3 regions of the Sphingorhabdus lacus genome follow, and region 3 is predicted to be linked to each of the others. Evidence: predicted binding sites of a transcription regulator. Region 3 holds the regulator's gene; each other region holds the start of a gene.

Region 1 (10,676 bases), 1.0 Mb from region 3:
GCGCTAACTTTCACTGGCTGGTACGACACAACATTGCCAGGCAGCATTGCTAATTATCGAGCGATGCGCGGACTTGCGGCATCTTCAGATGACCAATGGATCATCGTCGGCCCTTGGGACCATTCCGGAGCGTCAGAAGGCGGCTATTCCCGTGACACCGGGCAGCCAATCGACAGGATCGGCGCACTTGCAGTCGAATCCAGGGGCCACAAGCCCGGCCAGCGGATGGCCCGGGAATTCTTCGACTGGTGTTTAAAGGGAACAGCGAGCCGTCCAGCCTGGCCGTCCGCTCAGATGTTCGTTCCGGGCCAGAACCGTTGGATCGAGACGGAGCGCCTTCCCAGTCCCCTTGTGAAGTCCAGAAAATTGTTTCTCGGCGGATCGGGGCGAGCCAATGCAATCTCCAGTCAGGGCCTCCTTGAGGCCGCTCCAAGCCAAAACGCGCTCGACGAGTACACACACGATCCCGCAAACCCCGTTCGCAGTGACCTTCCGGCGAATGGCCACAGGGCCATAGCTGGGGGTTTAATCGGGCCGGTTGACATCTCTCACCAACTGGCGCGCACCGACGTTCTTACATACGCTACACCGCCGCTCAAGACTCCTCTCACTCTTCTCGGAAACGCGAGGCTTTCGATCTATGTCCGGGCTGACGTGCCGGACTTCGACATGGTTGCTTTGCTTGAGGATGTAGCACCCGATGGTGCTGCCATTCGTCTTGATTCCGGATGGGCCGGCGTTCTACGCGCCCGCTATCGTGGCGGTTCTGGTCGTCTTGCGCTCTTGAAGCCAGGCGAAACCGTGAAGCTCGAAGTTAATCTGGGCGAGAAGGGGCATACGCTGCGCGTCGGCCATCGCTTGCGTTTATCCGTCTTCAGCAGCGCCTACCCGTTTATCAGCGTCAATCCAGGCACCGGCAACGATATCGCCACCGACAACGCATCCCCCCGTTCGGCTCGAATAACGATCCTGCGGGGTTCTTCGTATCCGTCGGCGCTGAGCTTGGAGGTTCTTGAACCAAGGGCGCAACCATCCAAATGAGCACCTACTGGGACAGGTTAGGGGTTGGGCGAGCTGCTATCCTTGTTCGCCCAACCCCGCTGGCACTAGCGATAATCCGCAATCTCTTCGAAAGGCTTTTTGACTTTGGCATGGACGGGAACCGTCGCGCCGTCGGCCGGATATCCACACACCAGCAGAAGATAGGGTTTTTCGGAAGCTGGACGACCGCACATATCATTCAAGAAGGTCATTGGCTTGGGAGTATGGGTCAGCGTCGCTACACCGGAATGGTGCAAGGCTGAGATCAAAAAGCCCATCGCAATCCCGACCGACTCCGGAACGTAGTAGTTCTGGCGCTCGATGCCCTTGCGAATGCCCCCCTTGCGTTGCCCGAAGATGGCAATGATCCAGGGAGCGGTCTCAAGGTATGGCTTCTGGTCATCAGTTCCAAGTGGCGTAAGCGCGTCGAGCCACTCCTCGCCTGCCTTGCCACTGTAGAATGTGCGCTCTTCCGCTTCTGCGCGTTCCCGCAGCTCTTTCTTCAGTTCCGCCGATCCGATGATGGAGAAGTACCAAGGTTGGTGATTGGCCCCGCTAGGGGCAGTACCGGCAGCCTTCACGGCGTACTCGATCACTTCGCGAGGTACCGGACGGTCGGAAAATTCCCTTACCGTATGGCGCTTCCGCATTTCCTCGTAAAACGCTTCCGCACGCTCGATCATCTCCGGATGAGGATAATCCATCCGATCGGGAAGAGGTATCGAATCATGCTCTTTCATTGCCCTAAACTCCTTGTCCAACAGCGACAGTTACATTTTTTGCCGACACTTTGTCGACATGATAGAATGGAAAGCCATTGAGTGCAATCATAGAAGTTCGGACTTTCGCAAGCATATGGTATTTCCAAAACTTTATAGACCAAGCATAGCTCCTCCGTTCTGGATAAACTCTCGGATTTTTGGCTTGGGCTCGATACGACCAAGCTGAGGAAAAATTCCGCTTAAACCTGATTCAAACATGCCAGCGACAGGTCCAGGCTGGACGCCTTTCAACTTAAGTATCCAGAGATCGATTGCACAAAATGAGGCATATTCGCCTCACTTAATCCCGCGATGTTGATGCGACCGTCCGGCGCCATGTAGATCGCCCTTTCCTCCCGGAGCAACTGCACCGCATCTTTTGAGACGGGCAGCAGCGAAAAAAGCCCGCGTTGATTGGCGACCGCAGACAGTTGCGGCAGTGAATTCGCAACAGCCTTTCGGAGCCCGTTTATCCTTTCCCGCATCGACGCCAGTTCCTCCTGCCAAACGGATCGAAGTTCGGGACTGGAAAGGATGATTCGGCATGTCGCCGCACCATGGTCCGGCGGCATGGACCACATAGCGCGCGCGGTTCCGAAAAGCTGCGAGCGCACAGCATCAGTTTCAGCGTGCGTTGTGGCCTTCACGAATAGGGATCCAACACGGTCCCGATACATGCCGAAGTTTTTGTCACAACTGTAGGCGACAATAGCTTCAGGCAAGTTCTCGACAAACATCCTCACGGGTGCTGCATCAGCCTCAAGACCATCCCCAAGCCCATGATAGGCAAAATCAATGAGGGGAAGCAGGCCCTGTCGCTGACACAGCGCGAGTAATTCCGTCCATTCTGAACTACTGAAAGTCGCGCCAGAAGGATTGTGGCAGCATCCATGCAATAGGATGACGTCCCCTGACTTGGCAGACCCGAGGTCGGCCATCATGCCATCGAAATCAATCCGCAAAGTCGCCGGGTCGTAGAAACGATGGGAGCGGCTCTCAAGGCCTGCCGAAGCGATCAGGGGAAAATGGTTCACCCAAGTCGGGCTGCCAACCCAAACTACTGCATCCTTCGAGGCTTCTGCGAGCAACTCGAATGCAAGGCGGAGCGCGCCATTGCCCCCCGGGGTTTGCAAGCGGACTAGGAATGGCGAAGTCGCGAGATCATCGCCTAGCGCGAGACGTGCCGTCAGATCGACGAAGCCGGAATCACCAACCGGGCCTAGGTAGGACTTGCTATCCTGCTGCTCGACCAGAATACGTTCAGCCGCCTTGACGGCACCCAATACCGGCGTAAGACCCTGATCATCTCGGAAGATCCCCACACCAAGGTCGATCTTGTGCGGCCGGTGGTCCTCCTGAAACAGGCGGATAAGGCCGAGCAAGGCATCAGGCGTTTGTTGGGCTAGTGATCTGAACTGACTTTGATGCATAATTTTTCTCCACGTTCGGCCGGTACTTTGCGCCATACCGTACGATCTTGGCCGGCTATGACCTGGTTTCTATGGTCAGGCTCTCATAGGGATTGGTGGCGGAATTCAGCCCGACCCGGCCTGCTGCTCAGGGGCCGCATCTGCAAAAGCCGCTATCGCCCTTGCATTCTTCGTTACCGCTTTAATGGCGGGAAAGGTCTCCAATGAGACTTCGAAGCGATCGGCAGAGTAAACTTGCGGGACGAGGCAGCAATCCACCAAGCCTACTGTGTCACCGAACGCGAACTGGCCGCCATGCTTCTCAATTAAAGCCTCGAGCGCCTCGAAGCCGCCTCGGATCCAGTGCGCGATCCAGTCGTTGACCGCCGCCTCATCGGCACCGAAATCGTTGCGCAAGGCATTGAGGACCCGAAGGTTGTTCAGCGGATGGATGTCGCAGCAGATGACCTGCGCCATGCCTCGCACGATAGCCCGACTTTCGGCATCTGAAGGCAAGAGCGGAACCTCCGGGTATCTCTCCTCTAGCCATTCGATAATTGCCAGTGACTGGGTTAGGCAGGCACTGTTCATCTCTAGCGTAGGAACCAGTCCCTGCGGGTTTACCGCCAGGAAGGACGGGTAGCGCTGCGCGCCAGTGCGCAGGTCATGGCTAAGCGCTTCGTATGGTACGCCTTTGAGGTTCAGGGCGATGCGCACACGATAAGCCGCACCCGAGCGCCAGTAGTCGTGCAATCGGATCATGTTCGGGCCGCTTCCACCACTCCGCTACACAAGCCGAAGCCGATCGAGCGGAAGCCGTCGCGCACCGCACGGGCAGACAGGATCAGCTCATCACCATCTTCGAGGAAGCTTCGTTCTTCGCCATCCGGTAAGGTCACAGGCGCCTTGCCCCCTTGGGACAGCTCCATGAGGCTACCCAGGCCCGACGGATCCGGAGTCGAAATCGTGCCTGTACCAAGCAGATCGCCGGGCATCAGGTTGCAGCCATTGGCCGTGTGGTGAGTTACCATCTGTGCAACCGTCCAGTACATTGATGTGGCAGGACCGGTCCCCAGCCGATGCGGCGGCATTCCCGCTTCACGCATTTTTCGTGTCGCGATCCAGGTCTCGAGCGTGAGCGCAAATGCGCCCTCGGCCTGATCAGTTGCATCGAAAAGATAGGGCAGCGGCGCTGGATCATCTTCGGGCCGGGCAGGTTGAGCTATGCGAAACGGTGCCAGGGCCTCTGCGGTGACTACCCAGGGCGAAACGCTGGTGAGGAAGTTCTTGGCCAGGAACGGGCCGAGCGGTTGATACTCCCATGCCTGCAGGTCGCGCGCCGACCAGTCGTTGAGCAAGCATAGGCCGCCAACGCGCGAGCCCGCCTTGCTGATCGGAACCGGCTCGCCCAGCGCGTTTTCTCCTGCGATCCAGACTCCAAGTTCCAGCTCGTAGTCCAAACGGTAGGTCGGGCCGTAACCGGGCAAGTCAGAGTAAGACGGCTTGTGCTGCCCTTTCGGACGAATGACCGGAGTCCCCGAGAGGCGAATTGAAGATGCCCTGCCATGATAGCCGATCGGTACGTACTTGTAGTTTGGTAGCAGCGGATTGTCAGGCCGGAACTGCCTGCCGATATTGGTGGCATGATGAATGCCGACGTAGAAGTCGGTATAGTCGCCGACCGTGAACGGCAGGTGCATTGTACAATGCTGCGACGGATAAAGGTGCGGCAACAAAGCCACTCGGCTCGTTCGATCCGTCAGGCTCGCAAACACCCCATGGCGAAGTTCCTGTCTCTCCGCGGAGGATAGTGCGAACAGCGCATTTAGCGTGCCCGTTTCCAGTGCTGGGCGAACGCTGTCAGGAAGGAGCCTGTCACGCGAAAGACCGGACAGATCAAGAATTGAGTCCCCGATAGCGGTTCCGACACGTCGCTGCCCATCACCAAGAGAGAAGATTCCAAGCGGTAGGTTCTGTACCGGGAAGTCGGGGTGCTCGTCAGCTCCATCTATCCAGCTGCTCGCCTCGCGATCATGCGTATGATCGATATGGCTCATTCAGCGGGCTCCGTGTGCAGCCAAGCCGCATGACGCGGTGCTCGCTTCGTCCGGCTCCATTCTTCCAGCATAACCGGAGCGAGCTCACGCAGCTCCGCATATTGCTCCGGTGTGCCTATATTACAGGCCAATTCGAGCCTGTGTCCGTTGGGGTCGAAGAAGTAGATCGACTTGAAGATCCCGTGGTATGTTGGGCCGAGCACCTCGATGCCCTGAGCTTCGACATGGGCCTTGGCTGCCAGTAGCGCGTCCAGATCAGCCACCTCGAATGCAAGATGCTGAACCCAGGCAGGAGTATTCCGGTCGCGGTCCAATTCCGGCTGGTTGGGCAACTCGAAAAACGCCAGTACATTGCCGCCTCCCGCATCGAGGAAGATATGCATGTACGGATCGTCTTCACCAGTCGAGGGCACTTTGTCCTCCGCGAAAGCGGTGGTGTATTCCATGCCTAGGACGCGGCTGTACCACTCGACGGTTTCTTTCGCATCCTTGCAGCGATAGGCAACATGGTGGATGCGCTTCAGGCTGGGTGCCGAGGTCGTCATCACTCGGCTCCTTCCATCTGAAGCGCACCGCGGCGCAGCTGATCGCGCTCCATGCTCTCGAACAGGGCAGTGAAGTTACCCTCACCAAAGCCCTCATCCTTCTTGCGCTGGATGAATTCGAAGAAAACCGGGCCGATCATTGTTTCGGAGAAGATCTGCAGCAGCAGCCGTGGATCGCCTTCCGCGGTCGATCCGTCCAGCAGGATGCCGCGCTTCTGCAGTTCGGCCACCGGCTCGCCGTGGCCGGGCAGCCGCTCGTCGAGCATCTCGTAGTAGGTCGCCGGCGGCGCGGTCATGAACGGCGTTCCGCAAGCCTTGAGTTCATCCCACGATGCGATCAGATCATCGCTGGCAAAGGCGATATGCTGGATGCCTTCGCCATTGTACTGACGAAGATACTCCTCGATCTGACCGCCGCCCGCCTGACCTTCTTCATTGAGTGGAATACGGATCTTGCCGTCTGGCGCAGTCATTGCGCGGCTGGTCAGGCCTGTGTATTCACCCTTGATGTCGAAATAGCGGATTTCGCGGAAGCCGAAGACGCGCTCGTAGAAATCCCCCCAGTGAGCCATGCGCCCGCCGTACACATTGTGGGTCAGGTGATCGATGGTGTGGAAGCCAGCACCAACCGGATGAAGGTTTGCCCCGGGTTCGTAGACGAAGTCGATATCGTAGATCGAGAGATCGCTGCCGCTTTCATGGCCTTCGTAGCGGTCCACCAGATAGATGATCGAGCCACCGATTCCGCGGATCGCCGGCAGCTTCAATTCCATCGGCCCTGCATGGATGGCAACCGGTTCAGCACCACGTTCAATTGCCGCCGCATAGGCCTTTGCCGCATCGCGAACACGCCAGCCCATCCCGCAGCAGGAGGGGCCGTGTTCGGCTGCGAAGTAGGCCGCGGGGCTTCTAGGTTCATAGTTGGCGATAAGATTGATTCCACCCTGTCGCCACAATGCGACGTCTTTTGACCGGTGTTGGGCAATGCTTGTGAAGCCCATGGATTCAAAAACGGGCTCAAGCACGCCCTTCTGCGGAGCGGAAAACTCAATGAACTCGAACCCATCGAGTCCAAGCGGATTCTCAAAAAGGTCCTGTCGGTGTGTCGGTTCAATCACGGGTCCAGCCTTTGCTAGTGATGTTGCGCTTGCCGGGAAGGCATAGTGACTGATTACCAAGGACAGAGCGCGTGGTGTGCGCGAAAATCAGGGGTGACAGCTTTTACTATGCACGATATTCGCGCAATTATGATTTATAGTGATAGATTGACGCATGGACCGGATTGATCGGAGAATTCTGAAGCACCTCCAAAGCGATTCGTCCCTTTCACACGCTGAACTGGGCGAGCGTGTTCACCTTTCGCCCTCGCAGGTATCCCGGCGAATTCTACGCTTGCAGAATGAGGGTATCATTGCCGGCCATGTCGCTCTGCTGGACGAGCAAAAGTTGGGTTTGCAAGTGGAAGCCTATGTAATGGTATCGCTTAGTTCTTACGCGCCGGATGTCGTCAAAAAGTTCCATGACCGTATGACCATGCTGGACGAAGTCTTATCTTGCGCCTCGACCACGGGAGATCTCGATTACCTTCTGCGAATTGTCGTCCCTGATTTGCGGGCATACTCGAAACTGATGAACAACGAACTGCTCGGCCATGGCGATGTCGCAGGCGTCAGGACAAGTGTAGTCCTTGACCGGATTAAACACACGACAGCCCTGCCGATATCAGAAAAGGATGGAAATTGACGATCGAGTGATCGAGGGGTTCGCAAAGCTGCAAGCGATCAATGAAGTACCGATGCTTGACGCCGATATGTCCAACAGCCTGAACTGAGGTTATTCAGTGAGGACTTTATGAAGGAACATAGTCTCGACCCTCGGCGGAGGGCTTCATTCGGTTCTTTGCGAAAGCTATGTCGCTCGTGCATGTCGCGCCAGACGCCCCCGGTCTGCAGCACTTGGAGCAAACCAAACAGGAAGAGCCGATTATCACCAGTGGTATGCGCTCAGCTACTTCGCTCCATCAGCAGCAGCCAGACTGGTTCCCACTGCGCTTCTGACAAATCCCGCAGCGCATGTAGGCTTCTTGAAAATCAGCCTTTAGTCAGAGTTGTAGACTGTTTCAGTAACCTGGGTAATCCATGCATCAATTTCAACCTCTACCCAAACGGCGCATTTAGGGCCAAGTGAACGGGATCGGGGAAATTTGCCTTCGCTCATTCGTTTGTAAATAGCTGAACGGCTCAACCCAACACGCTTGATCACTTCTGGCAGCCGGATAAGACGCGACTTAGCCTGCACGACGTCGATCGGTACATCTGTAGAAGGTTGCGGAACAAGATACGTTTCGGATCGCATATCGATTTCCTTCTATCGAATGGACAGATCACGATTCACGACATCGCGAATATGATCAGCAAGCAATTTGGCAACAAGCCGCGAGGTCCCAACGGCCCAGCGAGGCCTGATCTCTTGCAGATCTTCGCCCAAAGCCTCGGCAATTGTCGCTGGCAGCGCAGTGAACAGCTCATCCCAGAACTGCCCCATATCCTGATGCATCCATTCGGACGCCAGATCTTCATGTCCTGCAAGCGCAAGCGCCAATACGCCTTTGGGAGGAACGCCAGAAGCGCTGAGCAGCCGTAGCGCTTCCTCAGTCGTCACCGGTCGCGTCCCGCGAATAACACCCAGCAGAGCATCTTTATGAAGTCCGGTCTCACGTGCGATCGTGCGCCGAGCCTTGGATGACCCATCAATTGCCTTTGCCAATGTGCGCGCCAGTACCGGATCAACTCTGGGGCGCTCGGCTATTTCCATATGCATCGATGGATGTCCTTTCGTTGTTCATCGCTATTGATTCGATTCAATATGTGGACATCGTGCCTGTAGGAAACAGAAAAGAACATTAGCAGAACATATAGGATTTCCTATTTTGAGACGATTCGCCTCTGTGGCGCATTTTCCGCTCGCTGGTGGCCGATTCTCCGGCCGCATGTCGGCGCATGATTGACGGCTTTTGGCGCTTTCGCAGTCGGTGCTTGCCGCGCTTTCGCAAAACGCGCTCCCCATAGAACGCTCGGAGCACATTCCACTTTCCTATCCCTCTCCTAGCGCATCATTAAGAACAGACAGCGAACAATATCGCTGCCCACCCTCTCGATGGAGAATGCATCAATGACCACAATGTCCCTCAAACCCCGGCTCGGCAAAATGACCGGTCTAGCGCTGCCGATCGCGATCGCAGCCCTTGCGGCAACGGCTGCTTATGCCGGTGCCGACACCACCTTCACCCCAGCGCTCACCAAGTTCACCGACTTTCTCGAAGGCTCGGGCGGCAAGATCATCACCGTGCTGAGCCTTGCAGGCGGTCTCATCGGCCTTGCCTCTGGCCGCTTCACACTGAGCCAGATCGCTGTGCCCGTTGCCGTTGGCATCGGTGTTGGCACCGGCGTGCCGATTGTCACCTCGACCATCACTGCTGTGATCTGATCGGCACACCAAAAAGGAGGGTGGCACCATGACAGACAGATATCTTGTTCCCAAGCGGCTCGACGATCCGGAGCTTATCGGCTTCTGGACGCTCGACGAGTTTGCCGGGATCATCATCCCCTTCACCTGGGGAATCCTAAGCCAGCATATCTTCATCGGCATTATCGTGTCAGCCGGAGCCTGGTTCACCTTGCGGAAGGCAAAAGCAGGGCGTGCCAGTTCATGGGTCCTCCATGCCGCTTATTGGTATCTGCCTTCAGGGTTTACCGGTCTGGTCGCAACGCCGCCCTCCCATTGCCGGCTTCTGGCCGGGTGAGGGAAAACCATGCTGACCCATATTTCGCACGAGCGCAGCCAGTCGCTCCTTCGCCAGAGGAACCTGCTCGCGCTGACCAGCGTCGCGCTTGGTCTGGCGCTGGTTGTGACCGGCGGACTTGCTGCCACCCGCGACCGCGAGGTCGTGCTGGTGCCGACGATCGCCAAGCCGTTGAGTATTTCAAAAAGCGGGGTGAGTGCCGACTATCTCGAACTGGTAACCCGCGATGCCTCGCTGATGCTCCTCAACCGCAGCCCCGAAGGGCTCGATTACTGGATGGCGCAGATATTGGAGCTCGCCTCGCCTGCCCATCATGGCAGTCTCAAGGCCGAGCTGGTGCGTATCGTCGAAGAACAGCGCGGTTCGGATGTCACCCAAGCCTTTGTCATCAAGGGGCTTATCGTCGATCCGAACAAGCTGACGTCGGAAGTGCATGGCACCTTGAAAACGCTTGTCGGCGCGCAGGTCATTGCGAGCGACGAACGCCGTTTCCGTTTCGACTGGAGCTATCAGGGCCTGCGTTTGGGGCTCGCTGGCTTCACCCAGATCAACACGCCCGAAAATCCAGAGGAGAATGACGATGCGGAATAATCCCGTCCTTTGCATCTGTGCAATTGTGGCCTGCCTGATGCCGGGCGCTGCCTTTGCTGACCAATACAAACAAGCCGCCGACAATGCGCGCATCGAATGCGTGGTGTCGAAGCAGGAACTCACCCGCATCGCGCTCATCGGCGACCAGTTTGCGAGTGTTTCGAAAATCTCGAGCGGCACACCCTATAATGATTTTGCGGTGACCAACGAGCCGGTGCGCGGCGATATCTATATCTCGGTCCCCGAAACCTATGCGGCAGGCTCGATCAGCTTTTTTGCTACGACCAAGAAGGGCTTCGTCTACAAATTTGCCTGCAAGGCCGAGACAATCGAAGCCCAGCAGCTGTTCATCAGCAATCCGGCGCTTGCCAAGAGCGATGCTGCGAATTGGGAACAGCAGACCCCGCAAAACCAAAGTGCTGTCCGCCTCATCCAGGCGATGGCGACCGATCAGACAATCGACGGCTTTG
Region 2 (10,676 bases), 850 kb from region 3:
TAGAAAAAGCCGTCGCAGGTGGCACAGGCCGACACGCCCTTGCCCATGAAAGCTGTCTCGCTCGGGAGGCCGAGATATTGCGCGCTGGCGCCCGTTGCTATGATGACCGCATCCGCCGTATAATCGCCTGCCCCGCCCGTCAGCGTAAAGGGCCGCTTGGAGAAATCGACCTTTTCAATATGGTCATTTTCGATCCGCGTTCCGAAACGTTCGGCATGCTTGCGCATCCGCTCCATCAATTCGGGGCCCATGACGCCCGCATCGTCGCCCGGCCAGTTGTCGACTTCGGTCGTCGTCATCAACTGCCCGCCGATTTCCACCCCGGTGACGATCATCGGCGTCAGATTGGCGCGCGCGGCGTAAACGGCAGCAGTATAGCCTGCCGGGCCGGAGCCGATGATGATGACGGGAGCGTGGCGATTTTCGGTCATGGATGCGCTTTCTGATTCTGTTGGAGGGGACATAAGCGCCCCGACCCCGCTGGCCAAGGGGGACGCCCTACTTATCCCCATAAATTAGGGCTTCACATTAGCGTCCCGTCCACTTATCAGGCGGCGCGTAACAAGCTTCAGGGAGCATTTTCATGGCCAAAGTCACCGTAATCTCACGCAATGGCGAAGGCCGCGAAGTAGAGGCGGAAAATGGTCTGTCGTTGATGGAAGTCATTCGCGACAATGGCTTTGACGAATTGCTCGCTTTGTGCGGTGGTTGCTGCTCTTGCGCGACCTGCCATGTGCATATCGATCCGGCCTTTGCCGACAAGCTGCCCAAAATGGGTGAGGACGAAAACGACCTGCTCGACAGCACCGATCATCGCAACGAAACATCGCGCCTGTCGTGCCAGATTCCGGTCAGCGATGCTCTCGACGGCCTGATCGTCACCATCGCGCCGGAAGATTAGGCCGCGAACTCATAACTATCTTCGTCGAGGTTTGAGGCCATTTTGCACAGGGCAAGGAAGGAAGCCGCCGGGATATAAATATATCTCAAGGCTTTCTGACACAGCCATGTGCAAAATGGGTCAAATCCCTTTGGGACGTCAAAATGGCTTTGATCTCGAACCAAAATACGCTTTCCGATAGAACGACTATCGGTGGCGCGCATTTTGGTTCGATATCTTTGCCATTTTGACGCCTCGATGAAGATAGTTATGAGTTCGCGGCCTAAACCACCGTCACCAGCCCGATCATCGCCCCCGTCATGGCGGAGGCGAGGTTGCCCGCGACCCAGCTTTTCATTCCCAGCGACGCCGCATCGGTGCGGCGTGCGGGGCAAAGCGTGCCGATGGTCGACACGAGCAAACCAACGCTCGCAAGGTTAGCGAAACCGCATAATGCATATGTAATGATCAACTTGCTTCGGGGCCCGAGTTCGCCTTCGGACAAAGCTGCCATGTCGAGATAGGCGACATATTCATTCAGAATAGCTTTCGTTCCCATCAGCCCCCCGGCGGTGCCAGCATCCTGCCATGGAATGCCGATCGCCCACATCAGTGGCGCAAATATCCAGCCGAAAAAGCGGCGCAGTGTCAGCGGACTACCGTCGATGAGCGGCAAGACGCCCAATATCTGGTCAACCAGTGCGACAAGCGCGAACACGACGATGATGATGCCGATCACGGCCAGGAACAATTGCACCCCGTCCATCGTGCCGGTGATGACGGCGTCGATGCTGCTTTCATATTTCAGACTTGTATCGTCCGGCTCCATCTGGGTGTCGCCATCGCCCGGGACCATCAGGCGGGCGATCAGTATCGAGGCGGGTAAAACGATCAGCGATGCCGAAATCATATGCCCCACGGCATCAGGAACCGTTTTCGACAGCGTCTGCGCGTACAGGATCAGGATCGCACCCGAGATCGTCGCCATCGCCAGCACCATGACCGCGAACAATTCGCTTCGGCTCATTTTTTCGAAATAGGCCCGCACCACCAAAGGGGCCTCGACAACGCCGAGGAAGATATTTGCACCGGCGCTCAGTCCGACAACGCCACTGACCCCCATCGTCTTTTGCAGAGCCCAGCTCAGCCCGCGCACGATGAACGACAATATCTTCCAGTGCCAAAATAGGGCGGAAAGCGCCGAGAACACAATAACGAGCGGCAAAATCTGGAAGGCAATAATCAACGGAGGTTGCGCGCCATCCTTAAGGACGAAGGGCATTTCGCCCCCGCCCGTATAACCGAACATATAGCTGGACCCGACCAAGGTCGCCTTTTCGATGGCCATCACCGCATAATTGGCAAGCATGACGACATCCCACACAAAGGGGACACGCACGATCAAAAGCGCGATGCCGATTTGCAGCAGCAAAGCCCCGCCGACCCAGCGCCAACCGGGAAACGCCTTGCGATTTTCCGACAAGCCCCACGCGATCAATACAACCAGCGATATGCCGATCAGCCCTTGCAACTGCTGCAAGACTGCCATCATCCGCGCATTGCCGTTTCAATGGGTTCGGCAAGAACGGGATAGCCATGCCCTTCCGGTATGCACAGCCAACTCCCGTCCTCGCGCTTGTCGATATAGGTCTGAACCATCGTCACAGGGTGCTCAGCCGCATGTCGGGCGGCAGAATCAAAGGTGCCGAAAAGGGCAAGCCGTTCGAGGTTGCGCCGTGTCGGAAAGATAATCTTGACCTCATCGCGATCCGCTTTGTCCAGGACTTCAGCCGCCGTGGCCCAGAACAGCGCGCGGTTTTCCGTATGGTCTACGGTCGCCACAGGGGCGGTAGCACCCGCATCTGCCAGATAAAAACGCGTGTCAAAAACACGGCTCGCCCGCTCGAATGCCGGGGGACGCCAACGCGACCAAGGAACCAGCCGGTCAAAGTCCGGTGTCCAGCCATGGCGCGTGCATATTGCCTGCAGGCTCTCTCCATCATGCAACGCCGCCCGCGCTTCGTCACATTCGGCGGGGTCAGAAACACCAGCAAGGCCCAATGCCAACCCGGCTTCCTCGATCGTTTCCCTTATTGCCGCAAGCCGCGCCGCCGCCTCGTCCAGCGGCAAGGGGCCACCCAGCATTTCCGCATAATCGAAATCGGCCGCATCCACCTTGCCGCCGGGAAACACCGCCGCGCCGCCTGCAAAGGCCATAGCTTTGATCCGTTCCACCATCAGCAAAAGCGGCGCGCCGCCGGATGGATTCTCGCGGAAAATCACCATCGTGGCGGCGGGCGTGGCTATGGGCTCTTCGGCGGTGTCAGTATTCATGCCGCCACAAAAGCATGCTTTCGTGACAGTTAGAAGCGGAAACTTAACCCTGCGATTAAACTGGTTGCCTCCGGCCCCGCAAATCCTAGCGTGCGGTTGGCGTTGAGGTTCAGGCTGATATCTTGTGACAGCGCAAAAGAGGCGCTCGCGCCAACTTCCGCCCATTCATCACTTTGCCCCGGGACATTGCGTGCGGCGACAATGCGGCTGATGGTCCCGCTTCCCGTTCCCGAGCGTGTCGCGCTGCTGTTCGACGTGGCAACAAAAGCCGCGTTCACGCCAAAGCTGTGCTCGGCATCGGATCCGAACAACGTCTGCAGGGCGACACCAGCCGAGCCGGTCACACCATCTTCGCGCGATTTCACGGTCGTGACCTCGCCGCCTGGAAGCGTGACTGCACGACCAACATCGATACGGTCATAATCTACGGCCAAAAAGGGCGATGCGATCACGCTCTCACCCGACATCACATCATAGCTTATCCCGCCACCGACGGCGAAGCTTGATCCGTCGCTGTTGATCGTCACACGGCGGCCGAGGCGTTCGAACACTTCCGTATCGAAACGGCGTTGGCCCAACGAAACATAGCCGTCGACGCTGAGGTCGCCGAAGCTTCTTCCGCCCGAAAGGGAAACGGTTTCGCTATTCACGGGCACCGCATTCAGCACGCCCTGCGTGACCCCGCCGCGCACGGCGGAAACGGACAATTGGATAAAGCCCTGCTCAAATTCGCGGGCAAGCGAGAGGCTTGCAAATTGCGGGTCCTCATCCTGTGCATAGACGGTAACACCCGCATTGATGGACGCGCGCCAGTTATTTTCATCCTCCGCATGAGCTTGCGCCATGGGTATCAGACTAGTTGCGGCGCATAGGCCGATCATCCAGATTTTCATAAACTGCCTCCTGTTGAAACGCCCGGTTAAGGGCTGGTTCGCATTCAACGGACGACAAAAGAAAAACCTTCGAAATTTTTTCGAAGGGTTTTTGCTTTATAAACGTAAAGCATGTGAACCGCATTATGATGAGTGGCGAAATGATGCAGCAAGCGATAAAATTAACGCAGGAAAATGACGACGAACTGGTGGCTCGCATTGCCGCCCGGGATCATGGTGCCATGCGGCTTGCCAGTGATCGCCATGCCAATATGGTCTGGCGCGTTGCCTACCGGATGCTGGGCGACGCCGCCGAAGCCGAGGATGTTGCGCAAGAGTCGCTTCTAAAGCTCTGGAATCATGCGGATCGCTGGAATGCAGGCGGGCCCGGCATTGCGCCTTGGCTCAAAAAAGTGACGGTCAACCAATGCCTCGACCGGCTGCGGCGCAAACGCTTTGCCAGCGACGAAGAAGTCCCCGAGCGGGAGGATGAAACCCCGTTGGCCGACCGCCAGATGGAAGCGGTGGAGACCGGACAGGCCGTGAAAGACTGCATTGAAACCCTGCCCGACCGGCAGCGTGCCGCGGTCATTTTGACCTATTATGAAGAGCAGCCCAATCAAGGCGCTGCGGAGACGTTGGACATGCAATTGAAAGCTTTTGAATCGCTGCTGTTCCGGGCGCGGTCCAGCTTGAAAGGCTGTGTCGAACGCAAGGGCGTGGTTGCGCACGGGAGGGCAGGACAATGACCGACCCCGCATTCTCGCCCGAAATGGAAAAGGCGTTGAACGCCTATGCCGTTCCGCCCGCACCCGCCGGATTTTCCGACCGTCTCATGGCCCGTATCGCCAGCGGTGATACCGGCAACGTTGCGACTGCTATGCCGGAATTACCTGCACGCCGCCGCACACCCAGCCCATGGCGGCGGACAAGCCGGATCGTCGGATCCGTAGCCTTGTTTTCACTGGCGACCGCAACCGCCGCTGCTGCAGGTGTGTTCGGGCATCCGGTGTATCTGCCGGGGATTACCGAAGCGCTGGTCAAGGCCGAGATTGTCGAGGCACCGGCGCCCCGTCCGCAACCAAAGCCCGTCCAGATTGCCGAGCAATCCACGCCATCGGAAATTGTTACGCCCGCACTGGATGAGCAACCGCAAGGAAGCGCGATCGTGACGTCGCGTTTGACGGCCTTGCGCGAAGATCCGCGTTTTGCCGAACTGACGCCCAAGCAAAAACTGGCAGTTGCGGGGCGCGAAGTCCGCACGATGGTGCGCAGCGGCGAAGTTACTCGCCAGGAAGCGCGTGCCGCCGTGCGCGACATAGCACGCAATGCCGATCCTGCGACAAAAGCAGCTGTGCGCACGGCGATTGCAGAGCGCCGAGAGAAACGACTTGAACGGCGGAACGGCGCGGTCGCTCCCGCTAATGGTGCGGCGACAGAACCGCTAGCGGTAACCACGCCATCGACCGCAGAAGAAGAGCAAGCCGTTGCGCAAAGCGAAGCTGTACCCGCTTTGGCCGCGGGCAAGTTGACCGACGAACAGGCCGACGCCTTGCGCGAGCGCCTGCGCACCGCCAGCCCCGAACAACGCGCCGCCCTGCGCAACGCACTGCGGGAACGCCGCCAGCTGCGCCAGCAACGGCGTGCGCAGTGAGGGTGATGAAAAGGAAACACGAAGCCTAACTCGCCTCTCCCGTTGGCCTCCGGCCGCCTTCGGCTCAGGGGAGAGGTACGTAGTCTTATGGCTTTAGCCATTAGACGGAGTGGAGAGGGGGCGTTGGTGCGCTGACCTCGCCGTCGGAGCCCCTCACCAACTGCGCCTAGGCCTGTCGGCCAAGGCTTCGTATCCTCTCCCCTGAAGGGGAGAGGAAATAACCTTTCTTATTCATCCCGAAAAAACTCCAAAAAAATTTCGAAGGGTTTCCAAACCTCATGCGTTTCAGTTTCAGGAGCGGGGAAATTCTCCCTCCCTTTGAAAACTGGAGAATGACCATGAAATATCTTATTGCACTTCCTCTCGCCGCCCTTGCCTTTGCCGCATCGGCCAATGCCCAGACCAGCAAGACGGTCACCGTTGAAAAGCCAAAAGGCACCGCAACCAAGACCGTAACCCGCGAAAACGGTAATGTAACCGTTGATGCGGTCGCCACACGCGCCAGCGACGGTGCAACCGCCACGCATCACCGCGAACGGACAAAGACCGAAGATGGTGTCAGCGGCAGCGGATCGCAGACCGGCTTTAACGGCAAGACCCGTTCCTATGAATATGACCGTGTCCGCACCGAAGATGGCTTCACCACCACCGGATCCGCCGTCGACAAGCAGGGCCGCACCTATGAATATGACGCCTTTGGCCGCAAGACGGAGACGGGCCGTGAAACCGGCCGTACGGTGCTGCGCGATGGCGAGCAGGTGTATAACCGCACCAGCAATGTGAACCGCGCTGACGGTCAGGTAACGCGCGACGTCAATGTCACACGCGCCCAGGACTTCCGTCCCAAAAAGGCCCTGCCGATCCGTCCGGGCAAAGCCCTGAAGCGTCGCGGTAACTAAGCTGCGAGGTTGGGGACTGTCCCCAACAGTAAAAGCAAATCTATCCAGTTTGCCGCGCGCCTGTCCGCACTCAGGGCGCGTGGCAATCCTTCCCCCCGCCCGGGCCATGCGACCCTGAACCCGGGCACCCTATGGGGAGCAGAGATGCGGGCCTCCACATCCCTGCTCCCCACCCTTTTTGGAACTTCGGATGTTGGGCGACAGTCCTCAACCCGCCTGCCAACAGCCCCATTGCGCCCGACATCCATACATGGCAGCGTAGCCGGATACGGGTGGAGGACAATATGGGCATCATCGAACTATTAGGACTCGCCGCCAGCCTGAGCCTGCTTTCCGGATGGCGCTTTTACCTCACCATTTTTGCGACCGGCCTTGCGATGCATTTCCAGATCGTACCGCTTCCCGAAAATCTCCAAATGCTGGATGTTCTCGCCAACCCCTGGGTGTTGGGGATCAGCGCGGTCGGGGCCATTGCGGAGTTCTTTGCTGACAAGATTGCCTGGCTCGATTCCATCTGGGACGGCATCCACACTCTGGTCCGGCCCGTCGGCGGAGCGCTTCTTGCGCTGGCAATTGTCGACAGTTCGGACCCGACTTGGCAGGTGATTGCCTTCCTCTTGGGTGGCGGGGCGGCTTTTGCGAGCCATGCCACCAAGGCAAGCGCGCGGGCGGCGGTGAATACGAGTCCTGAGCCGTTCAGCAATATCATCCTGTCCAGTGTCGAGGATGTCGCGACCGGCGGCCTGCTCGTGCTGGCCTTTGCCAATCCGGTGGCAGCGATGCTTATTGCCCTGACGCTGCTGGCGCTGGCGATATGGGGGTTGTGGGCGGGCTACCGGGCGTTCCGGCGGCTATTTCCGAAGCCGGTGGCGCAGCAGGAAAAGCAGGCGCCGCCGCAGGAGTAGATCCGGTCCCCCGGGCAAAGATCACATTGGGATTGGCGACCGGCACGATGGGTTGCGGCAGCTTGCCGCTATAGCCCGCATAGAGGAAGCCGCCGTTCTCGAGCGTTTCCAATATCCATTCGCGCTTGTCCGGTTCCACCACAAAACAGCCTTCACTTGATCCCGGGCGGCCGCGGGTGGCGATCAGGTCGGCGTTGAAGTAGCGGCGGCGTTCGGGGGTGTAGCTGTGCACGACGATGTCGCGGACGCGCATCTGGTTGTTGCTGGGCTCCAGCCCGTCGAGCCGGAGCGAGAGGCCATTGATACCCACATAACGCTCCCCACCCCGCGCCGCGCCGAGGGAGGAGGTCAGGCTGTCCTGCACATTGGTGAAGATCGTGGCAAAGCCGTCGTCGTCCGGATCGGAGCCGATACCGTGCGCCACGCGGATCGGGCTGTCGAGTCCCTCCCCGCTGCGCAGGTCGACGCGGTAGAGGCGCGGGTCGCTGCTGTGCCGGGCGAAGTCGACGATGACGATGACCGCAGGGCCGCTGCTGCGCCCGAACTGGCAATGATGCTCGCGATACTTCGCGACCGCCGCGGAAAAGAGCCCGGCATCCAGACGCTGCCGCGGCGCGTCCAGCCCGCCATAATAGCCAAAGCCGATCGCCCGCTCGGCAAGGGCCAGCGTGTCGCAGCCGATCTCGGCGCGCGGCGGCTTGACATAGATGGGTTGCGCGACCGGGGCGTTTCCGGTGCCGCTCTGGAACACGATCGGAGATGCGGCCTCCTGCGCCAGACATGGCGCCGCAGCCAGTGCGCAATACACCGATATTTGTTTCCGGAGGATAGTGTACCAAGTCATGCGTCTGCCCTAGCCCTGCCCAAAAGCTGTTAGCCCAACGTTGCGACCATTATTTCGTTCCATTATGCTGCATTTGCGAGATTCGGCAAGCTTGGGAAAAACCCTGCCTTGAAATGGGACGCAAGTCGGGCCATTTCGCATGTCACGCACCCTCTTGCGCATTTAGAACAAATCTGGAACAACTGACCCCATGTCACTCACCCATATCAAGGTGCGCGGTGCGCGCGAGCATAACCTCAAGGGCGTCGATATCGACCTGCCCCGGGACAAGCTGATCGTCATTACCGGCCTGTCGGGGTCGGGCAAGTCGTCGCTGGCCTTCGACACCATCTATGCCGAGGGGCAGCGCCGCTATGTGGAATCGCTGTCCGCCTATGCGCGCCAGTTTCTGGAAATGATGCAGAAACCCGATGTCGAGCATATCGAGGGCCTTTCCCCTGCCATCTCCATCGAGCAGAAGACGACGAGCCGCAACCCGCGCTCGACCGTCGCCACCGTGACCGAGATTTACGACTATATGCGCCTGCTCTGGGCGCGGGTCGGCGTCCCCTATTCCCCCGCCACGGGCCTGCCGATCACCGCCCAGACCGTCAGCCAGATGGTCGACCGCGTCATGACCCTGCCCGAGGGCACGCGCGCCTTCCTGCTCGCGCCCGTGGTGCAGGGCCGCAAGGGCGAATATCGCAAGGAACTGGCCGAGTGGCAACGTTCGGGCTACACCCGCGTGCGTATTGACGGCGAATTTTACCCCATCGAAGAAGCCCCCGCGCTCGACAAGAAATACAAGCATGACATCGAAGTCGTCGTCGACCGCATCGTGGTGAAGGACGGCATCCAGCAACGTCTGGCCGAAAGTTTCGAGGCGGCGTTGAAGCTTGCCGATGGCTTGGCTTTTGTGGATCTGGCGGATGGGACTGTGGCGGAGGCTATGGGCACCGCCAGCTCCGGTTTTGCCGAAGCCAGAACCCCGTTCGTAACACAAAACCGTAGTCCTGAGCTTGTCGAAGGACGACCCACAGCCGAGAACCGCCCTTCGACAGGCTCAGGGCTTACGGTAGATGGAGATGGCAGTTCATCCAAAGCCAAGATGAAAGGCACCGGCCTGCCCGCCAACCGCATCGTGTTCAGTGAGAAATTCGCTTGCCCGGTCAGCGGCTTTACCATCGCCGAAATCGCGCCGCGCCTCTTCTCCTTCAACGCACCGCAGGGCGCTTGCCCCGAATGCGACGGACTGGGCGAGCGGCAGGAATTCGACCCGCAACTGGTCGTCCCCAACGAACATCTCAGTCTCAAAAAAGGCGCGATCGTGCCTTGGGCGAAGTCCAACCCGCCGTCGCCTTATTATATGCAGGTGCTCGCCAGCCTCGCGAAGGCCTATGATTTCAGCCTTGATACCCCGTGGGAAGACCTGCTGCCCGACCAGAAGCTGATCATCCTGCACGGCACCGGCGGCCTGCCGGTCGAGCTTACCTTCAAGGACGGGCGCAAGGAATATACGGTGCGCAAGGCGTTTGAGGGCGTCATCGGCAACCTCAACCGCCGCCTGCTGCAAACCGACAGCGCGTGGATGCGCGAGGAGCTTTCGAAATACCAGACCGCGCAGCCCTGCGAAACCTGCCACGGCGCGCGGTTGAAGCCGGAGGCGCTGTCGGTCAAGATCGCTGGCGTCGACATCTCCATCCCCACGCGGATGAGCGTCGCCGACGCCGTGAACTGGTTCGCCAGCGTCAACGACACGCTGACCAACCAGCAGCAGCAGATCGCCAAGGCCATCCTCAAGGAAATCAACGAACGGCTGGGCTTCCTCAACAATGTCGGGCTCGATTATCTCAACCTCGACCGCACATCGGGCACGTTGAGCGGCGGCGAAAGCCAGCGTATCCGCCTCGCCAGCCAGATCGGTTCGGGCCTGTCGGGCGTGCTCTATGTGCTCGACGAACCCAGCATCGGATTGCACCAGAAGGATAATGACCGCCTGCTCGCCACGCTGCGCCGCCTGCGCGACCTCGGCAACACGGTCATCGTCGTCGAACATGACGAAGACGCCATCCGCACCGCCGACTGGGTGGTCGACCTTGGCCCCGGCGCCGGGGTGCATGGCGGCACCGTCATGGCGGAAGGGACGCTGAAACAAATATTGAAAGCCAAGGGCAGCCTGACCGCCGACTATCTGAACGGCACGCGCGAGATTGCGGTGCCCAAGACACGGCGCAAGGGCAACAAGAAGAAGCTGACCGTCCACGGCGCGCGCGCCAACAACCTGAAGAATGTGACCGCCAGCATTCCGC
Region 3 (10,676 bases):
GATATGGCGTGGCGGTGAGCGATCGTCTTATAGGATCGGAAATTCGCAAGCTTCCCGGTGCTATGGGTCTCGACGGGAAATTCAGTGCCGAAGCTTTCCGCGCATTCGCGCAACAAATCGGCGTGAGCGAGCAAGCAATCCGGGACGACATCACCCAGAATCTTTTTGCACAACAGATCATCCCTGCGGCCGCCAGCGGACCAGCTGCGCCGGACAGCATGGTATTGCCCTATGCATCGCTGGTTTTGGAGCAGCGTTCCGGTCAGGTAGCGTCCATTCCTTCGACCGCATTTTTCCCTCCGAACCCCCCGAGCGAAACGGTTCTGGCCAAATATTACAATGACAATGCGGCCAAGTTCACGATTCCTGAAAAACGGGCAATCAGTTACGCAATCTTCGATAAATCCATTATCGCTGCCCGGGCGAAGCCTTCTGAGGCAGATATTGCGGCTTACTACAAAGCCAATGCAGCGAAATATGCGGCCTCACAAACCCGCAACATCAGCCAGGTTATTGTTCCAACCGAAGCCGCCGCCAAATCGGTCGTTGCGCAAGTGACCGCAGGCAAATCGCTTGCCGAAGTAGCCAATGGCTTGGGCTTGGCCGTGACGACAATGAATAACGTTGCCAAGGCGAACCTTGCCGGAACCGCGTCTCCCGCAATTGCAGATGCAGTCTTTGCAGCCGCCAAGGGCACCGTAGCAAAACCTGCGCGTGGGAAACTGGGTTGGGCGGTTGTTCGCGTCGATGCGATTAACCAGGTGGCGGCAAAATCGCTCGCAGCCGCGCGTGCCGAAATTGAAACCGAATTGACCAAGACCCGTGGCGAAGAAATGCTCACCGAAATGACGGCCGAGATTGAAGATTCCTTCGCGGACGGCTCGACCATTACCGATATGGCAAAGCAAAATGGATTGAAGGTCGAAACGTCGCCCAAGTTGCTGGCAAACGGCCAAAACACGGCCAATCCTGGCTATAAGCCAATTCCGGAAATGCAGGTCATTCTGCCTGCAGCTTTCCAGTTGGATACAAATGGTGAAGCCCAATTGGTTGAGCTCGTTCCCGGCGAAAAATTCGCGATGATCGCGGTAGCCGACTTCGACGAAGCTGCTCCCCCGCCCCTCGCGGATGTACGTCCGATCGTGCAACAGCAATGGGCTCTTGCCGAAGGTGCAAAGGCCGCGCGTGCTGCAGCCGAACGGATTCGCAAGGCGGTAGATGGCGGACAGCCTCTTCAGACCGCCCTATCCGCGGCCAATATTCAGGGCGCGCAGATTGAATCCATCAAAGGTACACGGGCCGATTTGTCACGCCAAGGACAACAGATTGCTCCCCCTGTTGCGATGATGTTCGCCATGAAAAAAGGAACGGCGAAAACGTTGCAGGGTGGAGGAAACCGTGGCTGGTACATTGTATATCTAACCGATGTCGTAAAAGGCGATGCGCGCGGAAACACGGAAATGTTGCTTGCACGTAAGCAAGAAATCTCCGGGCTGCTGCAAACCGAATATGGCGCTCAATTGATTGCGGCTGCGGCCAAGGACGTCGGTGTCACGAAAAATGACGATGGCATCGCAGAACTACGAGCGCGCCTGACCAACCGTGACGGCAACTAAACCCGCCCTCGTCTGGCGTAAACGCATTGCAGATACCGAAACGCCGGTATCTGCCGCGCTCAAGCTTTTTGAACCCGAACGTGGTGATTTCATCCTTGAATCGGTCGAAGGGGGAGAGACGCGTGGCCGTCATAGCCTCATCGGTTTAGCGCCCGACTTGGTGTTTCGTGCGCAGGGACAGAAAGCCGAGATCAATAGGGAATGGTTGACGAAGCGGGATGCGTTTGAGCAGGAAGCCCTGCCTGCGTTGGACGCCTTACGCGCGCTGGCAACTCGATGCCGTATGGATGTTCCTGCCGAACTACCTCCTGCTCTGGCATGTCTGGTGGGTTATTTCGGCTATGAAACCATCGGTCTTGTCGAAAAACTGCCGCGCGCAGCGCAGTCCCAATTGGAACTGCCGGATATGCTTTTCGTCCGGCCAACGGTCATCTTGGTATTCGACCGCCTGAAAGATGAGATGTTTCTTGTATCGCCCGTTTGGACGGGTGCCGACGATGCAAAAGCTGTCGCCCTGGCACATGAGCGTCTTGATGAGACCGAACGGCTGCTTGAAGCGGCTGTATCTAAAAACGTTGCGGGTGCAGAGCATTTTGACCCACAATCGATTCAACTCAACCCGGTACTGCCTGAAGGTCAATATGGGACGATGGTTGCCAAAGCCAAAGAGTATATCGAGGCGGGCGATATCTTTCAGGTTGTTCTGGCGCAGCGCTTTACTGCTCCATTTTCGCTGCCGCCAATTGACCTATACCGCGCCTTACGCCGGATTAATCCGTCGCCATTTCTCTATTTCATCGACCTTCCGGGCTTTGCCCTAATCGGCTCTAGCCCCGAAATTCTGGTGCGTGCGCGCGATGGCGAAGTGACTATTCGCCCGATTGCCGGAACTCGGCCCCGCGGGAAAAACAGCATGGAGGATGCGGAAAACAAGGCGTCCCTGCTGGCGGATCCCAAAGAACGGGCGGAACATCTAATGTTGCTAGACCTGGGCCGCAACGACGTCGGCCGTGTCACAAAGGGCGGCAGCGTAACGGTGACAGACAGCTATATGGTCGAATTCTACAGCCATGTGATGCACATCGTGTCCAACGTGGTGGGGGAACTCGCGGACGATAAGGATGCGATCGACGCTTTGTTTGCCGGATTCCCCGCAGGTACCGTTAGTGGCGCGCCCAAGGTGCGCGCATGCGAAATCATCGCAGAACTGGAACCGGAAACGCGTGGCGCTTATGCAGGCGGGGTGGGCTATTTCTCTCCCAATGGCGATATGGATAGCTGCATCGTGTTGCGAACGGCGGTTGTTAAAGACGGCGTCATGCATGTGCAGGCCGGCGCTGGAATCGTCGCCGACAGCAACCCTGAATATGAGCAGAAAGAATGTGAAGCAAAGGCAGGTGCCCTGATCGCCGCGGCACGCGAAGCATTACGCGTCGCAGGGGAAGCCCAATTCGGGCAATAGCTTGACCTGATGGGATAGCCCGTTAGCATATCCCGATGCGCAAATTATTACTCGCTTCGCTTGGCATTCTCGCAATGCATTCTTCGCCTGTTCAGGCGCAAACACCCGATGCGAAGGAAGGCGATGCCGTTTTTTCGGAATTCGCCTTTGGCAGCGGTGCGAAGTTATCCGATCTCAAAATCCATTATACCAGCCTAGGCACCCCGCACCGTGATAAAGACGGAAACATCTCCAATGCCGTGATGATATTGCACGGGACGGGCGGAACCGGAAAACAGTTCTTTCAACCCCAGTTCGCCAACGAACTGTTCGGCCCAGGCCAGGTTCTCGACACCACCCGCTACTTCATCATCTTGCCGGACAATATCGGCCATGGCCAATCATCCAAACCAAGCGACGGGTTGCGGATGGCCTTCCCGAAATATGACTATGACGACATGGTCACTGCCCAATACCGGTTGGTGACGGAAAAGCTCGGCATCAAGAAACTGAAACTGATATTGGGCACCTCAATGGGTTGCATGCACGGGTTCGTCTGGGCGACGCGATATCCCGAAGCGGTCGAAAAACTTGCGCCCTTTGCCTGCCTGCCTGTCGAGATTGCCGGCCAGAACCGTATGTGGCGCAAATTGTCGATGGATGCGATCAAGGCGGACCCGGCGTGGCACAACGGTAATTACACCTCGCCCCCATTAGCTGGGCTGCGCACTGCAGCATCGCTGTCAATGATAGCCGGTGCAAACCCCTTGGCGCTGCAGGCGCAGTTCCCGTCTCGCGATGCGGCAGAGAAATTTACCGATGAGGCTTTTCAGCGGATCGCCTTGCGGAACGATGCTAACGATATCATCTACCAGCTCGATTCCTCGCGCACCTATAATCCATGGCCACATCTCGAGAAGATCCGGACACCCATGCTTTGGATCAATTCGGCGGACGATTTCATCAACCCGTCCAACTATGGCATCACCGTACTCGCCATGAAGCGTATGCCCACCGCCAAATTCATTCTCATTCCGGCTAGCCCTGAAACGAAAGGCCACGGCACCCATACTTGGGCCAAATTCTGGAAAGACGATTTGGCCCGATTATTAGCGCAATAGTGCCTCTTCCACCCGCGATATAAAGGCGCTAGGGCCACGCGCATGATCCTCGTCATCGACAATTATGACAGCTTTACCTGGAACCTTGTCCATTATCTGATGGAACTGGGCGCAGAAGTGGATGTCGTCCGCAACGACGCCATGTCGGCGAGTCAAGCTTTGTCTTCAGGGGCACAGGCATTTCTGATTTCCCCAGGTCCAAAAACACCCAATGAAGCCGGGGTCAGCCTGGATCTGGTGGCGGCCTGCGCCGATGCCGGGAAGCCGCTGTTGGGGGTTTGCCTTGGGCATCAGACAATCGGCCAGCATTTCGGCGGAACTGTTTCCCGTGGCGGCTTGATGCATGGCAAGACATCTCCGGTTACACATGACGGGTCTGGTTTGTTCGCCGGCCTTCCCTCGCCCTTTACGGCAACACGATACCATTCGCTGATTGTTGAAAACATCCCGCCGCAACTGGTCGTCAACGCGACGAGTGATGACGGCCATGTCATGGGGTTCCGGCATGCGACGCTGCCTATCCATAGTGTGCAGTTCCATCCGGAAAGCATCGCCACTGAGCACGGACATGCCATGCTGGCCAATTTCATGCACATCGCGGGGATTCCGGTAAAGGAACGGGTGTGAAACTTCTGCCCGATGCGTCTCAGCCGCTTACTGCGGAATTGGCGGCTGAAGCCTTTGCTGCGATCCTCGATGGCGCGGTCGCGCCGGACGACATCCAGCATTTTCTGACTGTCATGTCGGACCGCGACGAAACCAGTATCGAAATCACCGCCGCCGTGCGCGAGATGCGCAAAAGGATGAAGACAATTTCGGCTCCTGAGGGCGCCATCGATGTATGCGGCACCGGCGGCGACGGAAGCCATAGTCTGAATATTTCAACCGCAGTCGCGATCGTTGTCGCTGCCTGTGAGGTGCCCGTTGCGAAACATGGTAACCGTGCCGCCTCATCCAAAGCGGGTGCTGCGGACACGTTGGAGGCGCTGGGTCTCAATCTCGACCGGGCGAGCGAAACGGCGGAAGCCACGCTAGCCGATCTTGGAATATGCTTTCTGTTTGCGCAGAAGCATCATCCCGCGCTTGCGCCGCTTGCTCCGATCCGCAAGGCGATTGGCAAACGCACCATATTCAACCTGACCGGACCCGCTGCTAACCCGGCGAGAGTAAAGCGCCAGTTGATCGGCGTAGCGCGGCCCGATTTCCTGCCGGTATATGCGGGTGCCTTGGAACTCCTCGACTATGAAGATGCGATGTTGGTCGCCGGAGACGAACCCTTGGATGAACTTTCGATCTCGGGTCCCAGTAGCGTCCATCGGCTTGGCCAGTCATCGACCCGGATTACACCTGAAAGCGCCGGATTGGCGCAACACCCTTCGGAGGAACTTCGGGGTGGCGATGCGGCTTATAATGCCGCGGCATTGATGCGACTCCTTGATGGGGAAGCCGGTGCCTATCGCGACGCCGTCCTCCTGAATGCTTCGGCGGCGCTCATGGTGGCAGGGCATGTGCATGATTGGCATTCCGGTGTCGAAGAAGCGGCCGAAGCCATTGACAAGGGCTTGGCCAAGGCTCTGTTAAACTGCTGGGTAGCTTATTAATGTCCGACAAACTTGCCGAAATCTGCGCCACGAAAATGGGCGAAGTTGCCACTCGAAAGCCGAAAGGCTTGGCACATTGGCCTTCGCCGTCGCCAGTCCGCGGCTTTGAAGCGGCTCTACGCGCGCGTGCGCAAACCGGTTTTGCCCTGATCGCAGAGATTAAAAAAGCCAGCCCCTCCAAAGGCCTCATCCGTGCCGATTTCGATCCTGCGGCCCATGCGAGGTCTTATCAGGCCGGTGGTGCAGCATGCCTGTCGGTTCTTACCGACGCTCCCTATTTCCAGGGACATGAAGATTATCTGGTCGCCGCACGGGCAGCATGCGACTTGCCTGTTATCCGCAAAGATTTCATCGTCGACCCTTGGCAATGTGACGAAGCGCGGGCCATGGGTGCTGATGCGATCCTGATCATTGTCGCCGCATTAGAAGACAGCCAAATGTGCGAGATTGAAGACGCGGCACTCGCCCAAAGCCTCGATATACTTGTCGAAGTGCACGACGAGAGTGAAATGGAGCGCGCGCTTCAACATTTAAAGTCGAAGCTGATCGGCGTAAACAACCGCAATTTGAAGACATTTGATGTCGACCTGTCGACGACCGAGCGTCTGGCCAAAATGGCTCCGTCAGACGTATTGTTGGTGTGCGAAAGTGGTATTTCGACCCACGCCGATTGCACACGGATGGCGCAAGCCGGGGTCCGCACATTTCTGGTCGGCGAAAGCTTGATGCGGCAGAAGGATGTCGAAAAAGCAACGCATATGCTATTGACGGGTGCATGACGAAACTGACCCATCTCGATGAAAGCGGTGCTGCGCATATGGTGGATGTATCGGCTAAAGCCGACACTGTTCGCGAGGCGGTGGCCGAGGGCCGGATTCAAATGTCGGCGAACGCATTGCAGGCTATCGTTGAAGGCAGCGCCAAGAAAGGCGATGTCCTCGCCACCGCACGCATCGCCGGGATAATGGCTGCGAAGAAAACGAGCGAACTCATACCACTATGCCATCCGTTGCTGCTTTCGAAAATAGCAGTAGATTTCACCTTTGAATCCGATGGCATTCGCGCAACGTCGCGTGTGCGTCTTACCGGGCAAACAGGCGTAGAAATGGAAGCGATGACGGCGGTGTCTGTCGCGCTCCTGACCATTTACGACATGGCAAAAGCTCTCGACAAAGGCATGACGATTACAGAAATTCGTCTTTTAACCAAAAGTGGCGGCAAATCAGGTGATTGGGTGCGTCCCGCATGCTGAGCTTGGACGAGGCCCAATCGCAGCTACTGGCTTTGGCTACCCGCTTACCTTCCCAATCAAAGCCGCTTTCCGCTTGTTCCGGCCACTATCTGGCTGAACCCGTTATCGCGAAACGCACCCAGCCCGCTGCGGATCTTTCGGCGATGGATGGTTATGCCCTCAGCAGTTTCACCCAACCTGGCCCTTGGCGCGTCATTGGTGAAAGCGCAGCAGGTCGACCTTTTGGGAACGAAGTCGGCGCAGGCGAAGCGGTCCGTATTTTTACTGGCGCACATGTGCCGGCAGGCTGCGACACGGTGCTTATTCAAGAAGATGCGATCCGCGATGGCGCGACACTAAAACTGAATGGATCGGAACTCCTGAAACCAGCGGCGCATATCAGACGTGCCGGTGGCGACTTCCTCGAAGGCTCCACTTTGCTGGATACGGGGATCAAACTTACCCCCGGCGCCATCGCGGTCGCGGCGATGGCCGGTTATGGAACGTTAAATGTCGGTGGCCGCCCGCATGTAAGCATTTTGGCATCGGGAGACGAATTACGTGCGCCCGGCGAGCTTTGCGATGATGCCCATATACCTTCCAGTAACACCCCAATGCTTGTCGCTATGCTATCAGGGTTACCATGTGATGTAACGGATTGCGGAATTGTAGAAGACACGATGGAAGCGCTTGAAACTGCAATCCAGAACTGCATGCAATCCGATATCATCGTCACTACAGGTGGCGCCTCTGTCGGCGATCATGATCTGGTGGAACCGGTGCTCCGTAAATTGGGTGCCCAAATCGACTTCTGGAAAGTAGCCATCCGACCTGGAAAGCCCCTCATTGTAGGACGAATCGGTAAGACTATCATCCTTGGATTGCCCGGAAATCCGTCATCGGCATATGTCACAGCAACACTCTTTCTTTTGCCCTTAGTGCGATTTCTGGCGGGTTGCACAGCACCGCTACCTAAGGTCAATAATGGCACACTAAACCATGCGATCGCCGCGGGTGGCAAAAGAACAGAGTTGTTCCGCGCCCTTGAAGAAAATGGCGTGATCTCAATATTTTCAAGGCAAGATAGCGGAATGCTGACACCGCTTTCCATGGCAAATGCTCTGCTAATCAACCCCGTTGACGCGCCCGCACGGGTAGCGGGGGAACCTGCCCAGTTTTTGCGGATCGACTGACGGAAACTGTGTTCGGATTACCAAGTGTTGACTTAACCGCATTTGTTCTCTAATCGTTCCATTCATGTTCAACATATCGGGAACGTCACATGCTCACCGCAAAACAACATGAATTGCTTCTTTTTATCCATAAGCATCTGGAAGAAAGCGGTATTTCACCTTCATTTGAAGAAATGAAGGAAGCTCTCGATTTGAAAAGCAAATCCGGTGTCCACCGGCTGATTGGTGCGTTAGAGGAACGCGGGTTTATCCGCCGCCTCGTCAACCGCGCCCGCGCACTTGAGGTTGTAAAAATGCCGGAAGGTGGGACGAGCCGACCTTCCAATATCACCAAGCTAACCCCTGCCATCGCGTCGAACAAAGCGCAGGTTAATCTACCCGTCGCTGCCAACGATGTTCTCGAAATTCCTCTGCACGGCAAGATTGCTGCGGGTGTTCCTATCGAAGCGCTTGAGGGACAAAACTCGCTCTCTGTACCGATGGCTTTGCTCGGCAGCGGTGAACATTATGCGCTTGAAGTATCTGGAGACTCCATGGTGGAAGCCGGGATATTGGATGGCGATTATGCCTTGATTAAAAAGGCGAGCACAGCGCGTGACGGCGAAATCGTCGTTGCTCTTGTACGGGGTGAAGAGGCTACACTGAAATATCTGCGCCGCGAAGGTCAGCGAATTCGTCTCGATCCGGCAAACTCGCTTTATGAACCGCAATATTTCGAGTCCCATGAAGTCGAGGTGCAAGGAAAGCTGGCTGGGCTATTACGTCGCTATCACTGATTTATCGGCGGTTCGGTTCGGGCGGCTTTTACCCAAGGATAGTGCGCATTTTCATCGTTGACACTAACGACGGTGCCGCTCGGAAGGAAGAACGCCAGCCCGCCGCTTTCGGCAAGCATTCCCCTATCTGCTTTGATCCATTTGGGCTGACAGGATACCGGTAGCCAGCGATCACTCACAACGATATCTGCCCGGCGACAGGCAGCGGCCATTTCAAGCTCCGGTATGGCATAGGCTGTCCGCGTCGCCATAATGCTCCACTCTCTGCTCCCCCTCCGCATGCTAATTACACACACATCGGGCGAGCAGTGTGTCCCAGGCCATTGCTCAATATTCACGGGTTCGGACAATGTACCGACGCTTTCGAGCATCATGTCCTGAATATACTCACCCGTTCGCGCACGTAGCAACGCAACACGTCCGTCGGGCTCCGACACAGCCAAATGCTTGCCGTCCGACGTTACCAACACATCAGGTCTTGGTGCGGACAGCATTGCCCACATGCCAATCGCAACGGGGAGCAGCCCCCCAACACGAGCAGGGCTCTTGAGCAGGCCGATCCACAGCCCTCCGAAAACCATCATGACAAATGCCCATAGTGGCATGGCGGGCATCATCATCACAGCGCCCTGCAACGAACTGACGGAACGGGCCAAGGTGAGAATGGCCTCGATCCCCTGCCCGGCTATCCACCAGGCCGGAGCACCAATTCCCGCCAAGTCGAGCATCAGCGCTAAGGCTTGTGCCGGCATCACGAGAAAGGTTGTGAGCGGGATCGCCATAACGTTGGCAAAGGCGCTGTACATCCCGGTGCGATGAAAGTGATACAGCGTGATAGGCGCTAGAATGAATTCGATGGCTATGCCCGTAACAATCAACGCGACAATCGCCCGCAATGCCCGTGCGATCAGGGCTTCATCGCGGCGCTCGGTCCAGCGCTTCATCCAGCCTGCTTCGTGCAGAATCACGATCGTTGCCACAGCCGCAAAGCTGAGTTGGAAACTTGGTCCTGCCATAGCCTCGGGCCAGAAGAGCAATACAATGATCGCTCCTGCCGAAACGAGGCGCAACGTTAACGCTTCGCGCCCGAGCGCCATAGCCAAAAGAATGAGCAACGCGGCAATACACGACCTGACGGTGGGGACTTCAGCCCCAGCTAACAATGTGTATGCGACAGCCCCTAACGCTGAGAAACCGGCTGCCAATAGAGGAACCGGGTAACGGAGCGCGACCATCGGAAATAGTGCAAAAACCCTGCCCGCCAGGAAAAACAGAAAGCCGACGACGGCCGTAACATGCAGTCCGCTAATGGATAACAAATGCGCCATACCACTATCGCGCATCGCCTGCGCGTCGACGGGGTCAATATTCGCCTGATCACCCGTAATAAGCGCAGCACCGATCTCGCCCGTGCCCTTAGGCATTTGCGCGATGATATGCTGCGTTAGGAAATTACGAACTTCCGGAATTGAGTTGGAAGCTGCAGTGGATTTAACGATAGCTACAGGACCTAATGCGCGGCCCGTAGCACCTAATTGCTGAAACCATGCCCTGCGTGCAAAATCATAACTACCCGGTAGAATTGGGCCATTTGGCGGCATCAATCGTGCCCGCACCTGAATAATGGCACCCACATTGAGTGATGCTGTTCCAATCTGCTCCTGCGTTAGATTCAGCCTGATTTTGGGAGGTAAATT

Evidence for each region. Region 3 encodes LexA, which represses DNA repair genes until DNA is damaged. Its sites were predicted from a motif close to GTTCCNCNCTTGTTCT; they were not measured.
Region 1: EUU25_RS09030 (transcriptional regulator) is a predicted target of LexA. The motif match lies at 8,710-8,725, and genes of this name have one in related genera.
Region 2: uvrA (excinuclease ABC subunit UvrA) is a predicted target of LexA. The motif match lies at 8,553-8,568, and genes of this name have one in related genera.

What each region holds. Positions count from the first base shown of each region.
Region 1 is NZ_CP035733.1:1,915,156-1,925,831, forward strand. Features, by position in the region: gene EUU25_RS08985 (CocE/NonD family hydrolase) at 1-1,041, shown strand, start outside; gene EUU25_RS08990 (nitroreductase family protein) at 1,107-1,781, opposite strand; gene EUU25_RS08995 (amino acid aminotransferase) at 2,051-3,268, opposite strand; gene maiA (maleylacetoacetate isomerase) at 3,338-3,973, opposite strand; gene fahA (fumarylacetoacetase) at 3,970-5,268, opposite strand; gene EUU25_RS09010 (VOC family protein) at 5,265-5,813, opposite strand; gene hppD (4-hydroxyphenylpyruvate dioxygenase) at 5,813-6,928, opposite strand; gene EUU25_RS09020 (Lrp/AsnC family transcriptional regulator) at 7,086-7,556, shown strand; gene EUU25_RS09025 (helix-turn-helix transcriptional regulator) at 7,911-8,168, opposite strand; gene EUU25_RS09030 (transcriptional regulator) at 8,181-8,633, opposite strand; gene EUU25_RS09035 (hypothetical protein) at 9,021-9,299, shown strand; gene traL (type IV conjugative transfer system protein TraL) at 9,328-9,615, shown strand; gene EUU25_RS09045 (type IV conjugative transfer system protein TraE) at 9,625-10,206, shown strand; gene EUU25_RS09050 (type-F conjugative transfer system secretin TraK) at 10,196-10,676, shown strand, end outside.
Region 2 is NZ_CP035733.1:52,226-62,901, reverse strand. Features, by position in the region: gene trxB (thioredoxin-disulfide reductase) at 1-431, opposite strand, end outside; gene EUU25_RS00320 (2Fe-2S iron-sulfur cluster-binding protein) at 584-901, shown strand; gene EUU25_RS00315 (NupC/NupG family nucleoside CNT transporter) at 1,164-2,432, opposite strand; gene EUU25_RS00310 (NUDIX hydrolase) at 2,429-3,214, opposite strand; gene EUU25_RS00305 (autotransporter outer membrane beta-barrel domain-containing protein) at 3,244-4,107, opposite strand; gene EUU25_RS00300 (sigma-70 family RNA polymerase sigma factor) at 4,233-4,835, shown strand; gene EUU25_RS00295 (hypothetical protein) at 4,832-5,740, shown strand; gene EUU25_RS00290 (hypothetical protein) at 6,079-6,639, shown strand; gene EUU25_RS00285 (DUF4126 domain-containing protein) at 6,771-7,544, shown strand; partial or broken gene EUU25_RS16520 (murein L,D-transpeptidase catalytic domain-containing protein) at 7,633-8,388, opposite strand; gene uvrA (excinuclease ABC subunit UvrA) at 8,579-10,676, shown strand, end outside.
Region 3 is NZ_CP035733.1:906,415-917,090, forward strand. Features, by position in the region: gene EUU25_RS04180 (peptidylprolyl isomerase) at 1-1,616, shown strand, start outside; gene trpE (anthranilate synthase component I) at 1,603-3,078, shown strand; gene EUU25_RS04190 (alpha/beta fold hydrolase) at 3,114-4,178, shown strand; gene EUU25_RS04195 (anthranilate synthase component II) at 4,221-4,805, shown strand; gene trpD (anthranilate phosphoribosyltransferase) at 4,802-5,779, shown strand; gene trpC (indole-3-glycerol phosphate synthase TrpC) at 5,779-6,558, shown strand; gene moaC (cyclic pyranopterin monophosphate synthase MoaC) at 6,555-7,031, shown strand; gene EUU25_RS04215 (molybdopterin molybdotransferase MoeA) at 7,025-8,203, shown strand; gene lexA (transcriptional repressor LexA) at 8,293-8,979, shown strand; gene EUU25_RS04225 (ComEC/Rec2 family competence protein) at 8,973-10,676, opposite strand, start outside.